DNA from 2 places in the Pelagerythrobacter marensis genome. Region 1 is predicted to be linked to the other one. Evidence: predicted binding sites of a transcription regulator. Region 1 holds the regulator's gene; the other holds the start of a gene.
The links. The regulator LexA, encoded in region 1, represses DNA repair genes until DNA is damaged. The targets are predictions, from matches to a motif close to GTTCCNCNCTTGTTCT.
Positions count from the first base shown of each region.

Region 1 (3,404 bases):
GAGGCCCGCGTGCTCGACCGGATCGAACAGCCGGCCGAAGAGCGCGTGCGGATCGTGCTGGCCTATCGCGATGCCGAGGCGGCGATGGCGCGCAAGGTGCGCGTCAACGTCCCGCTCGGCGAGGACCTGCCGGGGCTGGGCGAAGGCGCGATCGTGCGGCTGCGCGCGCGGTTGATGCCGCCGTCGCCGCCGATGCTACCGGGCGGATACGATTTCGCCCGCGCGGCCTGGTTCCAGGGGTTTGCCGCGACCGGTTCGCTGATCGGCGGGATCGAAATCGTCCGGCCGGCCGAAGAAGGGGGCACGCTGGCAAGCGTCCAGCGGCGGCTGGCCGCGCACGTCCGTTCCAGCCTGCCGGGATCGCCGGGCACGATCGCGGCCACTTTCGCCAGCGGCGACCGCGGCGCGATCGCGCCGGCCGATGAAGCGGCGATGCGCGATGCCGGGCTGACGCACCTCCTGGCGATCAGCGGGCTCCATGTCAGCGCCGTGATCGCGGCCGCCTATGTTCTCGCGATCAAGCTGCTCGCGCTCTGGCCCTGGCTCGCCTTGCGCGTGCGGCTGCCGGTCCTGGCGGCTGCGGCGGCCGCAGGGGCGGGGGTGGCCTATACCCTGCTCACCGGCGCGCAGGTGCCGACGGTGCGCAGCTGCATCGGCGCGCTGCTGGTGCTGGTCGCCCTGGCGCTGGGTCGCGAGCCGCTGTCGCTCAGGATGGTCGCGGTGGCGGCGATCTGCGTCCTGCTGCTGTGGCCCGAATCGCTGGTCGGGCCGAGCTTCCAGATGAGCTTTGCGGCGGTGCTGGCGATCGTGGCGCTGCACACCAGCGCGCCGGTGAAAGCCTTCCTTGCTCCGCGCGACGAGGGATGGCCCGCCTGGTGCGCACGGCGTGCGGCGATGCTGCTGCTGACCGGCCTCGTGATCGAGATCGCGCTGATGCCGATCGTGCTGTTCCATTTTCACCGGGCGGGGGTCTACGGCGCGCTGGCGAACATGATCGCGATCCCGCTGGTCACGTTCGCCTCGATGCCGCTGATCGCCCTGGCGCTCGCGCTCGACCTGTTCGGAGCGGGCGCGCCTGCCTGGTGGCTGGCCGGCAAGTCGCTGGAACTGCTGCTGGCGATTGCCCACTTCACCGCCGGCCAGCCCGGTGCGGTCAAGCTCGCGCCGCAGATGGGGTTGGGGACGATCGCGCTCTTCGTCGCCGGGGGGCTGTGGCTGGCGCTATGGCGGGGGAAGGCACGGCTGCTCGGGCTGGCTCCTGCCGCAATCGCCGCCGCGCTGCTGATCGCGGCGACGCCGGCGCCCGATGTCCTTGTCTCGTCCGACGGGCGGCACGTGGGGATCGCGGGGGAGGGTGACCGGCTGCTGGTCCTGCGCGACAGCCGCAGCGCTTACGCCCGCGACAACTTGCGCGAACTCGCCGGGCTGCAAGGCGAGCCGATCCCGCTGGCGCAGTGGCCGGGCGCCCGGTGCAGCCGCGACTTCTGCGTGCTCACCATCCGGCGGGACGGCCGCCCCTGGACTTTGCTGATGGCGCGCAGTCGCACCCTGGTGGAAGAGCGCGCGCTCGCCGCCGCCTGCGACCGGGCCGACGTGGTCGTTGCGGACCGCTTCCTGCCGCGAAGCTGCCGCCCGCGCTGGCTCAAGGCGGACCGCCGCCTGCTGGAACGCACCGGCGGGCTGGCGCTTTACCTCGACCGGCCGCGAATGGTCAGCGGCGCCGAGAGCCAGGGCGAGCATGGCTGGTGGCGGGGCGCGCGCCGCTAGCCCGGCAATCGCCCGCAGCCTGCAACCGCGGCCCCTCGCGCGTCAGTGGTAGCGGCGCAGAAGGCCCGAGAGCTTGCCCTGGACCTGAACTTCGTCCGGCCGGTAGACCTGCGATTCGTAGGACCCGTTGGCCGGATCGAGCCGGATCATGCCGTTCTCGCGCCGCAGATATTTCAGCGTCGCTTCCTCGTTCCGCACGAGCGCGACCACGATTTCGCCGTCGCGGGCGACATCGGTGCGGCGCACGAGCGCGAAATCGCCGTCGAAAATGCCCGCTTCGATCATCGAATCGCCCGACACCTCCAGCGCATAGTGCTCGCCCGGGCCGAGCAGGGCGGCGGGGACCGGCAGGCTGCTTTGCCCTTCCAGCGCCTCGATCGGCGCGCCGGCGGCGATCCGGCCGTGGAGCGGGATCTCGATCACGTCGTTCGCCGGCTCGGGCACTGCCTTTTCCGCCCGCCTGGCGGCCGCGCTCCGCAAGTCGACGACATTGTCGGCCCTGGCGCCGCGCGCGACGGGCGTGGAATCGGCCGGATCGCGCAGCACCTCCAGCGCGCGGGCGCGGTTGGGTAGGCGACGGATGAAACCGCGTTCCTCCAATGCGGAAATCAGGCGGTGCACGCCCGACTTGCTCTTGAGATCGAGCGCTTCCTTCATTTCCTCGAACGAAGGCGAGATGCCGGTTTCTTCCAGCCGCTGCTGGATGAACCGGATCAGCTCGTGCTGCTTTGCCGTCAGCATGGCGAAAACTCCCTGGCCGCCTGACACGATCGTGCGCGGTTGCGAACGAATACGGAACAATTAGGCAACCTTGCCAGTCAAGTCAAGCAATTGCGCCATTCTCGAGCCGATAGACCGGAACATCCGTTCCCGCTTTCGCCGGCGGGCAGTGCGGCGGGCGCCAGATCAGCGCATCGGCGCGGGCGAGAGGGGAAAGGAGGCTGCTGTCGCGCTGCATGATCGGCAGGGCGCGTCCGCCGCGCAGGTTCGCCCGCAGGAACTCGCCGCGCTCACCCCCCGGCGGCAGGTCGCGGCCCGCCGGCACCGGCTCGCTGGCCGGCAGCGGATCGGGCGCACCCAGCAGCGCGCGCAGCGCCGGGATCGCGAAGAGGAAGCCGGTGACGAAGGCGGACACGGGGTTGCCCGGCAGGCCGAGGACAAGCGCGCCTTCGCGGCGCGCCACCATCAGCGGCTTGCCCGGCCTGATCGCGACGCGCCAGAATGCCATCCGCGCGCCCCAGGCCTCGAGCGCCGGGCGCACGAGATCGTGATCGCCGACCGAGGCGCCGCCGCTCGTCAGCACGAAGTCGCAGTCGTCGCACCGGGCCAACGCCTGGCCGAGCGCCTCGCGATCGTCGGGCACCGGGCCGATCCGGCGCACCTCGCACGGCAGGGCACCGGCCATCGCGGCCAGCATCGCCCCGTTGGTGGCGGGGACGGACCCGTCGACCAGCTCGTCGCCGCAATCGAGGATCGCGACGCGCGGGGCGCGGTGGACGCGCACGGTATCCGCCCCGGCCGAGAGGGCGAGGGCGACTTGCCGCGGGCCGATCCGGCTGCCGGCGGGAAGCAGCGCGTCGCCTTCGCCGAAGTCGATCCCGCGCGCGCGAATGTTCGCTCCGGGGCCCGGCATCGGA
Region 1 covers NZ_CP144918.1:1,877,769-1,881,172, forward strand. Annotated here, with positions in the region: gene V5F89_RS08840 (ComEC/Rec2 family competence protein) at 1-1,767, shown strand, start outside; gene lexA (transcriptional repressor LexA) at 1,810-2,508, opposite strand; gene V5F89_RS08850 (molybdopterin molybdotransferase MoeA) at 2,591-3,404, opposite strand, start outside.

Region 2 (3,404 bases), 280 kb from region 1:
ATCGCCATCGGCTGCCCTTTCGTGATGAAGCCGGCGAGCAAGACCCCGCTCGGCGCGCTGATCGTGGGCGAAGTGCTGGCCGAATGCGATGTCCTGCCCGAAGGGGCGTTCTCGATCCTTCCCGCGAGCCGCGACGGAGCCGACCTGTTTACCGAGGACGAGCGGCTCAAGCTGCTCAGCTTCACCGGTTCGCCCGCGGTCGGCTGGGCGCTGAAGGCGCGGGCGGGGAAGAAGAAGGTCGTGCTCGAACTCGGCGGCAATGCCGCGGTGATCGTCGATAGCGACGCCGATCTCGACGATGCGCTGGAACGGATCGTCTTCGGCGCCTTCTACCAGTCGGGGCAGAGCTGCATCGGGGTGCAGCGGATCATCGTGCACGAAAGCGTCTATGGCCGGTTCCGCGACATGCTGGTCGACCGGACGAAAACGCTCAAGGCCGGCGATCCCAAGGACCGCGAGACCTTTATCGGCCCGATGATCTCCGAGGGCGAGGCGCGCCGGCTGAAGGGCTGGATCGACGAAGCGGTCGCGGGCGGCGCGCGCCTGCTGTGCGGCGGCGGGCGTAAGGGCAATATGCTGGAGGCGACCCTGCTGGAGGGTGTCGACCGCGATGCCCGCGCTCTGAACGAGGAAGCCTTCGGTCCGCTCGCCATCCTGCAACCCTTCACCGATTTCGACGCCGCGCTCGACGAAGTGAACCGCAGCGAATTCGGCTTGCAGGCGGGCGTCTTCACCCGCGACCTGTTCAAGATGCTCGACGCCTGGGACCGGCTGGAAGTCGGCGGGGTCGTCGTCAACGACGTGCCCAGCACCCGCGTCGACAACATGCCTTACGGCGGGGTCAAGGACTCGGGGCTGGGCCGCGAGGGTATCCGCTTCGCGATCGAGGACATGAGCGAGATCCGCAACCTCGTCATCCGCCGCGGGCGCTGACGGCGGCGGCGGCGCGGCGATCTGGCAGGCGGGAATCCATCCGCGGCGCGCGGGGCGGGGGTAGAAGATAATCATGCGTCCTCCAGCAGCAGAAGCTCGCATTCCAGCGCCAGGCGCGGATGCGGCAGCAGGGTGTGATCGACCCGGGTGACGGTCGCGTCGGCGACGATCTGGCCGGGGATCGCGAATTCGTGTTCGGGCAGCTCGGCGATGAAATGCTCGGCCGCGGCGACGGCCTGCGCGCCGTCGAAATCCAGCTCCAGCGTATGGCGTGCGCCCTCGAACGTGATGCTGGCCCAGGCTTTTTCGGCATGGCGCCGGATCTGCCCCCGCCCGCCGGCAAGCGCGCCCAGCGCGGCGCGCAGGCGATCGGCCGTGGTGCGCCGCACCGTGCGCGGCGGGCGCGGTGGGCGCGGTGGGCGAGGGGGCGTGGATTCATGCAACATGGCCGGTCTCCTCTGCGGCGGCTTCGTATCCGGCCATGAACCCGCGAATGCGCGCTTCCATGGCGCCGCGCGGTTCGCGGCCGTTTCGCAGATCGAGCACGAAACGCGGGTCCTGCGCGGCGAGACGGCCGAATTTGGTCGGCGAAATCTCGTGCGCGCGAAGGAATTTTTCGACGGATCGGATCAGCATGGCTCTCCCCGGCAAGTGGTGGCGACTCGAATCGGATGTTCCCGATTCGTTCTCACCTTCGTTCCAGCTGAAATCCTACTTGTCTAGGAAAAATACATCGTGTAGGCAGGAAAAATGTTGGCAGAGGGATTTTCGGCATGAGCGACGCGCGCCAGCGCCTGCTCGAACTCGCCCGCGACCGCGGGGCGAGCCTGGCCGGGCTGTCCCATCTGATCGGCCGCAACCCCACGTATCTCCAGCAATTCGTGCGCAAGGGCAGCCCGCGCAAGCTGGAGGAACGCGACCGTCGGACGCTGGCGGAATTTTTCGGCGTGGCCGAATCCGAATTGGGTGCGCCGGGGGATAAATCCTACACGCCGGCGCCGACGCGGGGCGAGTGGATCGAGGTGCCGCGCCTCTCGCTCGATGCCTCGGCCGGGGCGGGGGCGCTTGGCGCGCGGGAGATTCCCTTCGACGTCTTCCGTTTCTCGCGCCGCTGGCTGCGCGAGATGGGGCTGGAAGGGGCGGACCTCACCGCGATCCGGGTCGAAGGCGATTCGATGGAGCCGCTGCTGCGTTCGGGCGACGAGATCTTCGTCGACCGCCACAAGCGCGGGGGGGAGGGCATCCACGTCGTCCGCATCGGCGACGCGCTCCACGTCAAGCGGCTCCAGGCCGCGGCGCAGGGCCGGATCAAGCTGGTCAGCGAAAACAGTGCCTATCCGCCGATCGAGCTGGCCCGCGAGGAAGTCGAGGTGATCGGCCGCGTCGTGTGGAAAGGCGGGCGGGTGTAAGCCCACCCCCGGCCCCTCCACCGCTCGCTGTGCGAGCGGTCCCCCTCCCCATCGCAAGACGATGGGGAGGACTGGTCCCGGCCTCGATCGTTCCTCCCCAACGACTTGCGTTGGGGAGGTGGCAGCCGCGCCAGCGGCTGACGGAGGGGCCGGCCGCCGAGCGCCGGGCATCATGAAATCGGGCCGACGCGCCGCTTGCAACCGGCCCTGTTCCCCGCCATCTCCCCCGCCATGACCGATACCGCAACCCAGCGCCCTATGCGCGCCGCGATCATGCCCGTCACGCCCTTGCAGCAGAACTGCTCGCTGATCTGGTGCACGAAAACGATGCGCGGCGCGCTGGTCGATCCGGGCGGCGATCTCGACAAGCTCAAGGCCGGCGTGGCCAAGTCGGGGGTGACGCTGGAAAAGCTGCTGATCACGCACGGTCATCTCGACCATTGCGGGCAGGCGGGCATTCTGGCGGAGGAGCTGGGCCTGCCGATCGAGGGGCCGCACGAGGAAGACCGGTTCTGGATCGCGCGGCTCGATGACGACGGGCGCCAGTGGGGCATGGCGGCGAAGAGCTTCGAGCCCGACCGGTGGCTCGACGACGGCGACACGGTGACCGTGGGCGAGCTGACGCTGGAGGTGATCCACTGCCCCGGCCACACCCCGGGCCACGTCGTGTTCTTTCACCGCCCGAGCAAGTTCGCGATCGTCGGCGACGTGCTGTTCAAGGGATCGATCGGGCGCACCGATTTCCCGCGCGGCAACCACCAGGACCTGCTCGATGCGATCACCGGCAAGCTCTGGCCGCTGGGCGAGGACGTGACGTTCATCCCCGGCCACGGCCCGACGAGCACGTTCGGCCACGAGCGCAAGACCAATGCTTTCGTGAGCGACGCCGCGCTGGCCTGATCGCCCGCCTCCCGAGTCCCGGCGAAGGCGGGGACCTCAGGCCGCTGGCGCTTCGCTCGATAGCCTGAGGCCCCTGCCTTCGCAGGGGATCGGGAAGTTATTTCAGGATTCGCGCCGAGCCGCGAACCGGTCAGAACAGCCGCAGCACCGCGCCCACCGCCA
Region 2 covers NZ_CP144918.1:2,154,384-2,157,787, forward strand. Annotated here, with positions in the region: gene V5F89_RS10175 (aldehyde dehydrogenase family protein) at 1-933, shown strand, start outside; gene V5F89_RS10180 (hypothetical protein) at 1,005-1,379, opposite strand; gene V5F89_RS10185 (hypothetical protein) at 1,369-1,569, opposite strand; gene V5F89_RS10190 (S24 family peptidase) at 1,707-2,342, shown strand; gene V5F89_RS10195 (MBL fold metallo-hydrolase) at 2,601-3,242, shown strand; gene V5F89_RS10200 (MAPEG family protein) at 3,373-3,404, opposite strand, start outside.
Region 2: V5F89_RS10190 (S24 family peptidase) is a predicted target of LexA. The motif match lies at 1,607-1,622, and genes of this name have one in related genera.